Regions from separate parts of the Pantoea sp. CCBC3-3-1 genome, predicted to be linked through region 1. Evidence: predicted binding sites of a transcription regulator. Region 1 holds the regulator's gene; each other region holds the start of a gene.
The links. Region 1 encodes PurR, which represses purine synthesis genes. Its sites were predicted from a motif close to CANGCAAACGTTTGCNTG; they were not measured.
Positions count from the first base shown of each region.

Region 1 (3,828 bases):
TATCCCTAATTATCCAGGCTCTGGCCGCTGGCGGGAGCACAAACTGTTAATGGTAACGATGCGTTCACTCATTACGCTTATCATGCTGGCCTTTGCGCAACTGTTCCTGAATATGGCACACGCATCGCCCCATGCTCCCGTCAATGCCAGCCACCATAAAGTGGACAGCAACACGGCGGCACGTGAAGACGATCGTCGCAAACGCCGCCCGGTAAAATCAACCGGCACGAAAAAAGTCAAAGAAGTCACCGCTAAAAAAGCCCGAACGCCCATCCTGAAGAAGTATAAATTTAAAAAGAAAACCGTTCAGACCGCTGCGCTTCCGCCTAAAAAACGCTATGGCCGTCACTCACGCCACCCGGAAGCGGCTGAATCGCTGACGGAAAATTCTGCTACAGCGCCCCTTAAGCTCAGCAAAGCGCACCGTGTTCGCTATCAGAAAGCGCGCGAAACCGCGATGAGCAAACTCATGGGCCAGCTCGGCAAACCTTACCAGTGGGGGGGGACATCGCCTAAAACCGGCTTCGACTGTAGCGGTCTGGTCTGGTATGCCTATAAAGATTTGGTGAAATTTAAAATTCCACGCACCGCTAATGAGATGTTCCATCTGCGTGACGCGGCGTCGATCAAACGCGATGAGCTGGAGAAAGGCGATCTGGTGTTCTTCCAGATTAACGGACGCGGAACCGCCGATCATGTTGGCGTTTACCTGGGGAATGGCAAATTTATTCAGTCACCGCGTACCGGCAAAGATATTCAGGTTACCGCCTTGAGCGAAGATTACTGGCAGCGTCACTACGTTGGCGCTCGTCGGGTAATGACGCCGAAAACCATTCGCTAACCGAGCCCGACGGGTTATACAAAGCATTAACACAGGCAAAGATTTTCCCCGTCGGGCCGTAAAAATCTCGTTTTCTCGCCCCAGCCTTGTTAGAATCCTTTTTTTGTTGCGCAACACGCCAGGAGGCCAGATTTTATCGGGCTCCGCGGCAGGCTTTTACCGCCTTTTTTTCCTTCCTGACGTATCCGGACCACAAAAAAAACGCCAACCAACGTCAGGTTTCTTTGTTACCAGGCAAACGTTTAACAAGATGCTTATCAGCAAGTTGCGATAGGCGCAGGAGTAGCTATTTCATGGCAACCATTAAAGATGTGGCTAAACGCGCCGGTGTCTCCACCACCACCGTGTCCCACGTCATCAATAAAACCCGCTTCGTCGCTGAAGAGACACGAGAAGCCGTCTGGGCTGCAATCAAAGCATTGCATTATTCCCCCAGCGCCGTGGCCCGTAGCCTGAAGGTGAACAATACCCGGACGATTGGCCTGCTTGCCACGTCCAGCGAAGCGCCCTATTTTGCCGAAATTATTGAAGCGGTGGAAAACAGCTGTTTTGCCAAAGGCTATACCCTGATCCTGGGTAATGCGCATAACGATTTGCAAAAACAGCAGGCCTACTTGTCAATGATGGCGCAGAAACGCGTCGATGGCCTGCTGGTGATGTGCTCGGAATATCCCGATGAGCTGATTCAGATGCTGGAAGATCATCGTAATATCCCTATGGTGGTGATGGACTGGGGCGAATCACGGGGTGATTTTACCGACACCGTGCTGGACAACGCGTTTGAAGGCGGCTATCTGGCTGGGCGCTATCTGATTGACCGGGGCCATCGCGATATTGGTGCCATTCCAGGCCAGCTGGAGCGCAACACCGGCGGCGGCCGCCATGCCGGTTTTCTGAAAGCGCTGGCAGAAGCGGGCATCACCCTGCGTGAGGAGTGGCTGGTGCAGGGCGATTTCGAGCCGGAATCCGGCTATCGTGCGATGCAGCAAATTCTTGCGCAAAAGCAGCGTCCTACCGCCGTATTCTGCGGCGGCGATATTATGGCTATGGGCGCAATTTGCGCAGCAGATGAGATGGGACTGCGTGTCCCGCAGGATATTTCGGTGATCGGTTATGACAACGTGCGCAACTCACGCTACTTTGCGCCTGCGCTAACCACCGTGCATCAGCCTAAAGAGCGACTGGGTGCAACCGCATTCAATATGCTGCTTGACCGCATCACCAGCAAGCGCGAAGAGCCCCAGACCATCGAAGTTCATCCAACGCTGATCGAGCGTCGCTCGGTCGCTGACGGCCCGTTTATGGATTACCGTCGCTAAGATTTTAGCCGGTTATCTGCTTTAATGCAGATAACCGGCGTTTCATTCTCACTCCGCCCGCTTACTCTTCCCGCAACCATTCGCTGTTCAGCGTTTCCGTTTCGCCGAGATAGTCCAGCAGCCAGCTCAGCGCCGGTGATGCCTGTTGTTCCGACCAGCTGACGCAGCAGGGGCTGTCAGGAAAAGCAGGATCCAGGGTAATTTCGCGTAGCGTGCCGTTGCGCAACAAAGGCTGAGCCAGATGGCCCGGCACCATGCCAACACACAGTCCCGCCAGCAAGCAGTCAAACGCACTCTGCCAGTCCGGCACCACCAGCCGTCGCTGGTTATCCAGCGTCCAGGTCGTCCTTTTGGGTAGCGCCCTTGAGGTATCTTCCAGCAACAGCGAAGGCCATTCGCGAATCGCGTCCTCGCTGACGTGTTCCAGCCGTTGCGCAAGCGGATGCGCGGCCTGTACCACACATCGCCAGTTCAACGCGCCCATATTGCGAAACGCAAAGCGACCGCCAACGGGTATCGCCTGGGTAGCGCCAATGGCCACGTCTACCCGACCATCTGCCAGCGCATCCCAGACGCCGTTAAAAACCTCATGCGCAAGATGCAGCTCCATATCGGGAAAGTGGCGATAAAAATCGACCACCAGCTGACGGGTTCGCTCGGCTTTAACAATGCGATCGACAGCAATATTCAGCTGACCACGCCAGCCGTTAGCGACCTGCTGGCACTGGCGGCGAGTGGCAAGCATTTTTTTGATGACAAGACGACCTTCCTGAATAAACACCCTACCCGCATCGGTTAGGGCGACATCACGGTGTCGTCTTTCAAACAGCGGAACCGCCAGCCACTCTTCCAGCTGACGGATGGTATAGCTGATAGCCGACGGAACACGGTGCAGTTCAGCCGCGGCGGCCGTAAAGCTGCCGGTTCGCGCAACCGCATCGACCACTTCAAGTGAATGTTCAGACCACATTTTCTGCCTGCAATATTTTTGAACGCAAGAAACAAATAATACCGTTTCACAACCCCTTTGGCACTCAATTAGACTCCTGCCTCTTTGGTAATAACGGATACAGAGCAAAAAATGCCTTCGAAAGGATTTATTATTTACCTGGCGCTGCTGAGCGTGGCAGGTTTTCTCGCGACCGATATGTACTTACCCGCGTTTGGTGCAATGCAGCAAGACCTGCAAACTCAGCCGGGTGCAATTAGTGCCAGCCTGAGCATATTTTTGGCGGGTTTTGCGCTGGCACAGCTTATCTGGGGCCCGCTTTCAGACCGAATTGGCCGTAAACCTGTGCTGCTGATGGGATTGTCGCTTTTCGCCGTAAGCTGCCTGGCGATGTGGTGGGTTGAATCTGCTACCGTGCTGCTGGTATTACGCTTTTTGCAAGCCGTAGGCATTTGTGCAGCGGCTGTTACCTGGCAGGCCCTGGTTGTCGATCGCTATCCGGCATCCGCTGCAAACCGCGTTTTTGCTTCCATCATGCCGCTGGTTGCGCTCTCCCCGGCGCTGGCCCCGCTATTAGGTGCCTGGCTGCTGAACCATTTTTCCTGGCGCGCTATTTTTCTGGTATTGATGCTGATCGCCTGCGTGCTGTTAGTCGCTACGGCTTTCCTCTCTCCCGCCAGGCCAAAAGCTGACGACAAGGCGGCAGCTAAAATCGGGTT
Region 1 covers NZ_CP034363.1:2,002,428-2,006,255, reverse strand. Annotated here, with positions in the region: gene EHV07_RS09580 (C40 family peptidase) at 59-841, shown strand; gene purR (HTH-type transcriptional repressor PurR) at 1,135-2,160, shown strand; gene punR (DNA-binding transcriptional activator PunR) at 2,222-3,130, opposite strand; gene punC (purine nucleoside transporter PunC) at 3,242-3,828, shown strand, end outside.

Region 2 (3,828 bases), 1.4 Mb from region 1:
CTGTTGTTTTCACCGTTGCCGGAACGAATGGCAAAGGGACTACCTGCCGTACGCTGGAAACGCTGCTGATGGCTGCAGGTTATCGCGTTGGCGTCTACAGCTCACCGCATCTGCTGCGTTACACCGAACGCGTGCGTATTCAGGGTGAAGAGCTGGCCGAATCCGATCACACCGCCTCGTTTGCCGATATTGAAAAAGGGCGCGGCGACACCTCCCTGACCTATTTTGAATACGGCACGCTTTCTGCGCTCTGGCTGTTTAAACGCGCTGCGCTTGATGTGGTGATTCTGGAAGTCGGGCTGGGCGGTCGTCTTGATGCCACCAATATTGTTGATGCGGATGTTGCTGTCATCACCAGCATTGCGCTCGACCATACCGACTGGCTGGGGCCGGATCGTGAAAGCATCGGACGTGAAAAAGCCGGGGTATTCCGCAGCGGTAAGCCCGCTGTCGTCGGTGAACCGGATATGCCCCACACTATTGCTGAGGTGGCTGACAGCCTCGGTGCACGCCTGTCAAAACGCGGTCGTGACTGGACTTTCAGCGTGGGCGAGGGGAGCTGGTCATTTAGCGACGCAAAAGGCACGCTCAGCGGATTGCCTTTACCGCAGGTTCCTTTACCCAATGCGGCTACGGCCATCGCTGCGCTGCGCGCGTCTGAGCTGAAGGTGGATGACGCTATCGTTACCGGCTGGCTGGATAAGGCAATTTTGCCTGGCCGTTTCCAGACGGTCGCCGACGCGCCACGCGTGATTCTGGATGTTGCGCATAATCCGCATGCGGCAGGCTATCTCGCGGGTCGGTTGAGCGAACTGCCAAAAACCGGCAAGGTGCATGCGGTGGTCGGTATGCTGCATGATAAAGACATTGCCGGCACGTTGGCGTGTCTGACCTCGCAGGTGGATTCCTGGTATTGCGCCCCGCTGGAAGGGCCACGCGGGGCGACGGCAGAGCAGCTTAGCGCTCACCTGCCTGGCGCAGGGGTTTTTACCAGCGTGGCAGAGGCGTATCAGCAGGCGCGCTTAAAAGCTCAGGAACAAGATATTGTGCTGGTGTGTGGTTCGTTTCACACTGTGGCGCAGGTAATGGAAATGCTGGAAACGGAGAGCGGCAGTGGCAAGTAAGTTTCAAAACCGTTTAGTCGGCACCGTCATCATTGTAGCCCTGGGCGTAATTGTTCTGCCGGGACTGCTGGACGGCAAGAAAAAGCACTACAAAGAAGAGTTTGCCGCGATCCCGCTGGTGCCCAAACCAGGCGATCAGCAGGAAACGGACAGTGTGCCACCGGTGACACAGTCTCTTCCGGCACAGCCGCCGGAAGGCGCAGGCACTGCGCTGGGTGGCCACAGCAGCGAAAACACCTCTCAGGCGGAAAGTGGCTCTACTGCACCTCAGTCGGCCAATCAGCCTACTGTTGTTTCGCCGCCGCCGATGAAAACCGAGCCGCAGAAACCGGTTGAGCAACAGAAACCGGCCGAAGCGCCGAAGCCGGTAGAAAAACCCAAAACGCAGCCAAAGCCGGTTGAAAAACCGGAGCCGCAGCCAAAACCTGAGACAAAGCCGGAAAGTCGTCCTGAACCGCAGCAGGCACCTGCCACGCAGGAAAGTGCGCCAGCAGGGCAGGCTTACGTGGTGCAGCTGGGGGCATTGAAGAATGCCGCTAAGGTGAACGAGATCGTCGCACAGCTACGCCTGTCGGGTTATCGGGCCTTTACCGTGCCATCAACGCCGGTACAGGGCGCGATCACGCGGATTTACGTTGGCCCGGATGCGTCGAAGGCGAAGATGCAGGCTGCGGTCGGTGAACTGAAAGGCATCTCCGGGCTGGGTGGGGTAGTAAAACCTTACAGCGCCCGCTAGCCCTGTCAGGCTCTCGCTATTATTGCGAAAGCCTGTGCCTTTCAAGCCGTGTTAGTGAAGGTCTCCGCTGCGAAATAAAAACGCAGGGCGGCCTTTTTTTATATAACTATCAGCTAATTAAACCAGTTGCATTGGATGGGGTTTTTCCCGTTCCAGCCCTGGGGTGACGGCTGTTTTTTTGCGCAAAACGTTTTGCGTAAGCAGGTTACGGAAAACCTACGCAAACGTTTTCTTTTTCTGTTAGAATTCGCCCCGAACTACAGGTCGCCTCCCGCTGTTGCAGTATCACCACGTGCAACAGCGGGAGGCGACCTTAGGGGCACAGTCGCTGGAAGAGTTCATGGTCTGGATAGATTACGTCATTATTGCGGTTATTGGTTTTTCGGCTCTTGTCAGCCTGATCCGCGGGTTCGTTCGGGAGGCATTATCACTCGTCACCTGGGGTTGCGCATTTTTTGTCGCCAGTCATTACTACTCCTTCCTTGCCGTCTGGTTTACAGGATTTGAAGACGAACTGGTTCGAAATGGCATAGCCATTGCGGTGTTGTTCATCGCCACGCTGTTAGTCGGGGCGATTGTCAATTACGTGATTGGTTCGCTGGTTGATAAAACCGGCCTGTCGGGTACCGACAGAGTGCTTGGGGTTTGTTTCGGGGCATTACGTGGCGTACTGATTGTGTCGGCCATTCTGTTTTTCCTCGATACCTTCACCGGCTTTGCCAAAAGCCCGGACTGGCAACAGTCCCAGCTGGTTCCCCAGTTTAGTTACATTATCAGGTGGTTTTTTGACTACCTGAAAAGCACGTCGAGTTTTTTACCCCGGTAATCAAACCGGGGGTGCGGCTTATGAGGAAATGACCATATGTGCGGTATTGTCGGGATCGCCGGTTTCATGCCGGTCAACCAGTCGATTTATGACGCGTTAACGGTGCTTCAGCACCGTGGGCAGGATGCCGCAGGCATCGTCACCATTGATGCATTAAACTGCTTCCGCCTGCGTAAAGCAAACGGCCTGGTGAGCGATGTATTTGAAGCCCGCCATATGCAGCGTTTGCAGGGCAATATGGGGATCGGCCACGTTCGCTACCCGACGGCGGGAAGCTCCAGTGCTTCCGAAGCGCAGCCCTTCTACGTCAACTCGCCTTACGGCATTACGCTTGCGCACAACGGTAATCTGACCAACGCTCATGAACTGCGTAAACAGCTGTTTGAGAGCGGTCGTCGTCACATTAACACCACATCAGATTCTGAAATTCTGCTCAATATTTTTGCGGTTGAGCTGGATCGTTTCCAGCATTATCCGCTGGAAGCTGAAAACATTTTTGCCGCTGTGGCCGCTGTCCATCAGCAGGTTCGCGGCGCTTATGCCTGCGTGGCGATGATCATCGGACACGGTCTGGTGGCGTTTCGCGATCCTAACGGCATCCGTCCTTTAGTGATTGGCAAGCGTGCGATGGCGGATGGTCGTACGGAATACATGGTGGCTTCTGAAAGCGTGGCGCTGGATACGCTGGGCTTTGAGTTCCTGCGCGATGTGGCGCCGGGCGAAGCGGTGTTCGTGAGCGAAAAAGGGCAGCTCTTTACCCGTCAGTGTGCGGAAAACCCGAAATTCAATCCGTGCCTGTTTGAGTACGTCTACTTTGCCCGCCCGGATTCATTCCTGGACAAAATCTCCGTTTACAGCGCACGCGTCCGTATGGGCACCAAGCTGGGCGAGAAAATCGCGCGCGAATGGGAAGATCTGGACATTGACGTTGTTATTCCAATTCCGGAAACCTCCTGCGATATCGCGCTGGAAATGGCCCGCATCCTTGATAAGCCATACCGTCAGGGATTTGTGAAGAATCGCTACGTTGGCCGCACCTTTATTATGCCAGGCCAGCACCTGCGCCGCAGCGCGGTTCGCCGTAAGCTGAACGCTAACCGTGCTGAGTTCCGGGGTAAAAACGTGCTGCTGGTGGATGACTC
Region 2 covers NZ_CP034363.1:3,426,859-3,430,686, reverse strand. Annotated here, with positions in the region: gene folC (bifunctional tetrahydrofolate synthase/dihydrofolate synthase) at 1-1,124, shown strand, start outside; gene dedD (cell division protein DedD) at 1,114-1,860, shown strand; gene cvpA (colicin V production protein) at 2,201-2,686, shown strand; gene purF (amidophosphoribosyltransferase) at 2,723-3,828, shown strand, end outside.
Region 2: a site for PurR is predicted at 2,078-2,095, ahead of cvpA (colicin V production protein). Genes of this name have one in related genera too.

Region 3 (3,828 bases), 370 kb from region 1:
TGGCAGGTGTCCAAATAACTCCAATGAGGGTAATAAATAATGATGAAGCGCAACATTCTGGCACTGGTTATCCCAGCACTTTTAGCCGCTGGTGCAGCCAATGCAGCAGAAATTTATAATAAAGACGGCAATAAGCTGGACCTCTATGGCAAAGCAGTTGGTCTGCATTACTTCTCTGATAATGACGGCAACGACGGCGACCAGAGTTATGTGCGCTTTGGTTTCAAAGGTGAAACCCAGATTAACGACCAGCTGACCGGTTACGGCCAGTGGGAATACAATGCTAACGCTTCTAATTCAGAAGGTTCAGACGCGCAGGACGGTAACAAAACGCGTCTGGGCTTCGCCGGTCTGAAATTCGCTGAATTTGGCTCTATTGACTACGGCCGTAACTACAGCCTGCTGTACGATCCAATGGGCTGGACCGATATGCTGCCAGAATTCGGTGGCGACTCTGCTTATACTGACCTGGGCGTCCTGGGCGGCCGTACTACCGGCGTTCTGACCTACCGTAACACCAACTTCTTCGGCCTGGTTGACGGCTGGGACTTCGCTGTACAGTACCAGGGCAAGAACGATCGTGATGATACCCGTCGTGCTAACGGCGACGGCTATGCGTTGTCTACCAGCTACACCTCTCCAATCGGTGTAGGCGTATCGGGTGCTTACGGTTCTTATGACCGTACTAATGCACAGGCAGCTGGTGTTCGTACCGCAGTGAACTCTAAAGATAGTGCTGATACCATTACTATTAACAACAGCGGCGCAGGCAAACGTGCTGAAGCATGGGCAACCGCGCTGAAATATGACGCTAACAGCGTTTACCTGGCGGCAATGTACGGCGAAACCCGTAACGCAACGCCAATCTCTTACAGCGGAACCTTCTCTGACGGCAGCGATGCGTCAATCGCATCGTTCGCTAACAAAGCGCAGAACATTGAATTAGTCGCTCAGTATCAGTTTGACTTCGGTCTGCGTCCATCCGTTGCCTACGTGCAGTCTAAAGGCAAGGATATTGAAGGCGTTGGCGATGCTGACCTGATCAAATACGTTGATGTGGGCGCAACCTACTACTTCAACAAAAACATGTCTACCTACGTTGACTATCAGATCAACCTGCTGGATGACAACAATCCACTGGGTCTGAACACCGACGACACCGTGGCAGTAGGTCTGGTTTACCAGTTCTAATTGCGGGCCTGAGGATTTATCCTCCGGCCAACACGAAAAACGGGGCTTCGGCCCCGTTTTTTTATCTCTGAAATAAATGTCGCTCGCCTGCCTGTCCTCAAAACTTCCTGCTATTAATCCACTTTTTCACGCAAACGGTTGGCAATTTTGTTACGGCGGCGGTAATCTGAAAACCCACTTCGTTTCAGATTAAGCTAACGGACTTCCATTATGTTTGAACGCATTGCAGCTGCTGCCGCAGATCCTATCCTTGGCCTTGCCGACCTTTTCCGCGCCGATGAACGCCCTAATAAAATCAATCTCGGCATTGGCGTGTATAAAGACGAAACCGGGCAAACCCCGGTGCTGACCAGCGTAAAAAAAGCCGAGCAGTACCTGCTGGAAAATGAAACGACTAAAAATTATCTGAGCATCGACGGCATCGCCGATTTTGGCAAATGTACTCAGGCGCTGCTGTTCGGTAAAGAGAATGCCATTCTGCAAGACAAGCGTGCACGTACTGCACAGACGCCTGGCGGTACGGGTGCTCTGCGTATTGCTGCCGATTTCATCGCCACCCAGACCAGCGCTAAACGCATCTGGGTCAGTAATCCAAGCTGGCCAAACCACAAAAACGTTTTTGCCGCTGCCGGTCTGGAAGTCGTTGAATATCAGTATTACGACGCCGCCGCTCATGGACTGGATTTTGACGGCATGCTGAACTCGCTGCGTGAAGCTAAAGCGGGTGACGTTGTGCTGTTTCACGGCTGCTGCCATAACCCAACCGGCATCGACCCTACTGCTGAGCAGTGGGCGCAGCTGGCTGAGCTGTCGCTGGCTAACGGCTGGCTACCGCTGTTCGATTTCGCCTACCAGGGCTTTGCCCGTGGGCTGGAAGAGGACGCCGAAGGCCTGCGCATTTTCGCGGCAAGTCATCAGGAACTGATCGTGGCCAGCTCTTATTCAAAAAACTTTGGTTTGTATAACGAGCGCGTGGGTGCTTTTACGCTGGTAGCCAGTGAAGCCAGCATTGCTGATACCGCTTTCAGCCAGGTCAAAGCCACCATCCGCGCCAACTATTCAAACCCACCGGCGCACGGTGCGGCCGTTGTCGCCACCATCCTCAGCAACGAGACGTTACGTACGCTCTGGGAGCAGGAGCTGACCGATATGCGTCAGCGCATTCACCGCATGCGTCAGCTGTTTGTTAATACGTTGCAGGAGAAAGGAGCTAAGGGCGATTTCAGCTTCATTATTAACCAAAACGGCATGTTCTCGTTCAGCGGGCTGAGCAAGGATCAGGTCATCAGATTACGTGAAGAATTTGGTGTGTATGCCGTTAATTCAGGCCGTGTGAATGTCGCAGGCATGACGCCAGATAATATGTCGCCACTGTGCGAAGCCATCGTCGCCGTGCTGTAAATTGCGTGCAAAAAAAAGCCTGCTCAATGCAGGCTTTTTTATTTCATGCTGTCCCGTTACTGCAAAAAAGGATTCGCTATTCTTTCGCGGCCCAGCGTCGACATCGGACCGTGGCCCGGCAGGAACGTCACGTCATCTCCTAACGGGAGAAGTTTGTGTTTGATGGCATGAATCAGATCATCGTGGCTGCCCTGCGGGAAGTCTGTTCGTCCTACGCCGCCGTTAAAGATCACATCTCCTGATATCAAAATCCGCGAAGCCGGATCGAAAAAGACGATGTGCCCCGGCGTGTGTCCCGGGCAGAGCAGAACCTCAAAAGTGATATTTCCTGTCTGGACTTTTTCGCCCTCCTCCAGCCAGCGATCGGGCAATAGCGGAGCGCACTCAGGAAAGCCAAACATCTGGCTTTGCGCAGGCAGGTTTTCCAGCCAGAAAGCGTCAGCTTTATGGGGCCCAATAATCGGAACATTATAGAAAGCAGCCAGTTCTGCTGCTGCGCCAACATGGTCAAGATGGCCATGGGTCAACAAAATTTGAGTGACCGCCACGCCCTTTGCTTTCACGCTGGCCTGAATTTTTTCTGCATCACCGCCCGGATCGACGATTGCGGCCTGCAACGTTTCCGAACACCAGATTAACGAACAGTTCTGTGAGAATGCCGTTACCGGTATGATTTGATATTCCATAATGCTCCATTACCACCAGCCCACGGGCCGGAATTTCATCTTACCAGTGCCGCGCCGGCCCGGTATCAATATGCACAAAGTTACTGCTTGGGTAGTATCCTACACCACCCGCTTTCATGGAAAGCGCCGCTTTGCGTACATTGCTCAGGGCGATGCCCTCGATATGAAAATCCATTGCCTGGCCCCGCGTATGATAACTGTGTTTTGCTACGCCAGAGCCGTGTGAACGGAGAGAATTATTGGTTGCCAGCGTGCGGTAGCCTGAAATCAGCTGCACTGGCTTGCGCGTATTCAGCATGGCCTGGAGCAGGTAAAGCTGATCGAACAGGTGCGGATCGATGCTTTTGATCTGGTTGGCACGATAATCACGGAAAAAATGGTTTAGGCGCGTTAACTCGTCCTTGTCATAGCTTTTACCGTTAAAGAATTCCGTTTTGAGGTTTTCTCCGGTGTGCAAGTTATTCAGCGTTAAAACCCTTGGACGAGAGGTGGACAGCGAAGCGAACGCCTGTCCCGGAAGCAGCGACAAACCTAACGCGCAACCGCCCAG
Region 3 covers NZ_CP034363.1:1,633,334-1,637,161, reverse strand. Annotated here, with positions in the region: gene ompF (porin OmpF) at 40-1,191, shown strand; gene EHV07_RS07765 (amino acid aminotransferase) at 1,402-2,592, shown strand; gene EHV07_RS07760 (MBL fold metallo-hydrolase) at 2,649-3,278, opposite strand; gene EHV07_RS07755 (YcbK family protein) at 3,319-3,828, opposite strand, start outside.
Region 3: a site for PurR is predicted at 1,319-1,336, ahead of EHV07_RS07765 (amino acid aminotransferase). Genes of this name have one in related genera too.

Region 4 (3,828 bases), 100 kb from region 1:
AGCGTTAACGTTCAGACTCTGATCGCAGGCGTCACGCGTATCAATGGCACGGTCGTCTTTATCGAAATCTTTTTCGGCACGCAGATTCTGTTTGCTGCGCAACCGGTGGGTTTCGTCCCACTGCTGTTTTTGCTGACGCGCCTGCTCGTTGGTCAGTGCGCTACTGCCGTCCTGAATAATCAGCGTATCCGTTTTGGCCTGCGCCTGTTGCAGGCTAAACAGCGTGGCGAACAGTACCAGCGGCAAAGCGGCTTTGCTCAGCGTTTTTAACCAGACTTTACTCGTTTTCATCTTCGGTTCCTTTTCACTTCCAACGGACAGCCGACCCGAGCGGCTGCGACGATCGCTTGCAATAGTATATCATCAGCGCTGGCAGGCTAACCACTCAGCCCGCCCGATCGTTGACGTTTCAGAGAGGAAGTATGTTAATAAAAACCACACTGCTGTTTTTTCTTACCGCGCTGGCCGAAATTATTGGCTGTTTTTTGCCCTGGCTGTGGCTGAGAAAAAACGCGTCTGTTCTGGTGCTGATACCTGCCGCCGCCAGTCTCGCGCTGTTTGTCTGGCTGTTGACTTTTCATCCCGCTGCCAGCGGTCGCGTTTATGCCGCTTACGGCGGCGTTTATGTCGTTACCGCTTTGTTATGGCTGCGCTTTGTCGACGGCGTCCGGCTAAGTTACTACGACTGGACGGGCGCAGCAGTGGCATTTTGTGGCATGTTGATTATCGTGGCAGGGTGGGGAAAAGCGTAGCCGGCTGCAAAATCGTATTCCGGCTAAGGCAGGCCCAGATGGCTGATAAACCTGAGCCTGCACTCTCAACAATTTGTACTGTTTTGCCGCCGGATCTGGCAGGCGGCGGCACAGCGCCTTATCAGGATTTATGCACTTTAAGGCCCGCCAGCGTTTGGCCAACCGGCATCATTTCCAGCGTATTAATATTGACGTGTTTCGGCAGCGTAGCGACCCAGTAAACCGCTTCGGTAACGTCTTCTGCGGTCAGCGGTTCTGCGCCGTCATACACGCTGTCCGCTTTCGCATCGTCACCTTTAAAGCGAACGTTAGAAAACTCGGTGCCGCCCACCAGGCCCGGCTCGATATCGGTAACGCGCAGCGCCGTGCCGTGTAAGTCAGTGCGCAAGTTCAGGCTGAACTGACGGACAAACGCCTTAGTCGCGCCATAAACATTACCGCCTGCGTAAGGCCAGCTGCCGGCAATCGAACCCAGGTTAATAATATGACCAATATTGCGTTCCACCATCGCGGGCAGCACGGCGCGGGTCATATAGACCAGGCCTTTATTATTGGTATCGATCATCGCTTCCCAGTCATCCAGGTTTGCTTTGTGCGCCGGTTCAATACCCAGCGCCAGGCCGGCGTTATTAACCAGCACATCGATGTTACGCCACCCGGCGGGCAGACTGGCCAGCGCTTCTTCAATGCCTGCGCGATTACGCACGTCCAGTTGCAGGGTATATAGCGCGTCGCCCAGCTCCTCTTTCAGGCTCTGCAAACGTTCCTGGCGACGGCCGGTGGCAATAACCTTGTGTCCCTCAGCGATAAAGCGGCGGGTGATACTCTCTCCGAAGCCAGCGGTAGCGCCAGTTACAAATACAATCATCTCACTGTTCCTCAACACATTTTGGGTTTTAATCACCATATCATTTCCATCATGAACTGATAAGAACGGATTGGTTATGATTAATAAGAAAAAATGCACGATGCTGGTGCGTTTCAGAACACCCTTGCGATGTTATGGTGCGTCTGAAAACGCCTTGTTGCGGTTTATTCACTCCTGTAATCCCTTATAACGGCATGGCAATCGTTTGCTCACGCAGGCAACCGTTTGCGCATACGATTGGCCGGTAAGTCGCGCCTTTTTAAACGGGTTCTCTTATAATTAACTGAAAAATAAAGGCTAATTTAAATTTTCCAGCTGGCACGGCATTTGCAATTACCTCTTAAGGTTATCACCTGCGCTAATAAAGCGAGGGCCAGCGGCCCTCCCGGAAGGAATTGCTATGTCAGTGTCCATTACTCAGGCTATTCGGGGCAGTTTTTTTGATATTGCCGCCACGGTCAGTCATCCACGGCAGTTGCCGGAGCAGGCCCGCTATATTGAAGACGGTTTATTACTGCTTAATGGCGGCAAAATTATTTCGCTCCAGCGCTGGGAAGAAGGGCAGCATCAGCTAACCGATGCCGTTACAGTGACAGATTATCGCGGCAAGCTGATTGTGCCGGGCTTTGTTGATACGCATATTCACTATCCTCAAACGGAAATGATTGGCGCCTTTGGCGAGCAGTTACTGGAATGGCTCCAACAATATACTTTCCCGACCGAGCGTCAGTATCACTGTCCCGACTATTCGGCAAAAATGTCGGCGTTTTTTCTGCACCAGCTGCTGAGTAACGGTACAACTACTGCTTTGGTGTTTGGTACCGTACATCCTCAGTCGGTAGAGGCGCTGTTCAGCGCGGCGGAAGCACTGGAAATGCGCCTGATCGCCGGGAAGGTCATGATGGATCGGCACGCGCCTGAATATCTGACCGAAACGCCGGAGCAGAGCTATGACCAGACGCGTGAACTGATTGAGCGCTGGCATAAGCGGGGCCGTCTCGGCTATGCGTTAACGCCACGCTTCGCGCCAACCTCATCACCTGCGCTACTGGCAAAAGTGCAACAGCTGAAAACGGAATATCCCGATACCTGGATGCATACGCACCTGAGTGAAAACCCGCAGGAAATCGCCTGGGTAAAAGCGCTGTTTCCCGATCACGACGGCTATCTTGACGTTTATCACCAGTATCAGTTAACCGGGCGTCGCAGCGTGTTTGCACATTGTGTGCACCTGGCGGAAGAGGAGTGGGATTGCCTGCATCATACCCATTCCGCCATTGCTTTCTGTCCAACCTCGAATCTGTTTCTCGGCAGCGGGTTGTTTAATCTGCAAACCTGCTGGGATAAAGGCGTGAAAATGGGCATGGGTACCGACGTTGGCGCGGGCACCACCTTTAATATGCTGCAAACGCTGGGGGAAGCCTACAAAGTTGGCCAGCTTCAGCATTACAAACTGGCGGCGTACGAAGCCTTTTATCATGCCACGCTTGGCGGCGCCCGGGCGCTGGATCTGGATGATCACATCGGCAATTTCACTGCCGGTAAAGAGGCCGATTTTGTGGTGCTGGATCCGGCGGTTTCCGCGCTCCAGCAGATGCGTTATGCCAACAGCCGCGATATTTGTGAAAAACTGTTTGTGCTGATGACGCTCGGGGACGACCGCAATATCGCCCACACCTGGGTGAACGGCAAATGTGTCTGGCAGCAGCAAAAAGAGGAGAAAGCCGCATGATCCAGTTTTTACTCAATCAGGCCTTAGTCAGCGAAGCGGCAATCGATCCAAACCTGACCGTGCTGAATTATTTGCGCCAGTACAAGCGTCGCAGCGGGACAAAGGAAGGCTGTGCCTCCGGTGACTGTGGTGCCTGTACCGTCACGCTGGGTCGCGTCGAAAACGGTGAAATGGTGTATGAAACCGCCAACAGCTGCATGACTTTTGTCAGTACGCTACAAGGCAAGCAGCTGATTACCGTCGAGGATTTGCAGCAGGCAGGCAAACTCCACCCGGTGCAACAAGCGATGGTGGATTGCCATGCTTCGCAGTGCGGGTTTTGCACGCCCGGCTTTGTTATGTCGCTGTTTACGCTGCAAAAAAACAGCACGGGCTGGCAACAGCATCAGGCCGAGCAGGCGCTGGCAGGAAACTTATGCCGCTGCACCGGCTACCGGCCGATTGTCGATGCGGCCCGCAAGGCTTGTCATCACCCC
Region 4 covers NZ_CP034363.1:2,106,485-2,110,312, forward strand. Annotated here, with positions in the region: gene EHV07_RS10050 (DUF1283 family protein) at 1-291, opposite strand, end outside; gene EHV07_RS10055 (YnfA family protein) at 423-752, shown strand; gene ydfG (bifunctional NADP-dependent 3-hydroxy acid dehydrogenase/3-hydroxypropionate dehydrogenase YdfG) at 874-1,620, opposite strand; gene guaD (guanine deaminase) at 2,021-3,352, shown strand; gene xdhA (xanthine dehydrogenase small subunit) at 3,349-3,828, shown strand, end outside.
Region 4: a site for PurR is predicted at 1,835-1,852, ahead of guaD (guanine deaminase). Genes of this name have one in related genera too.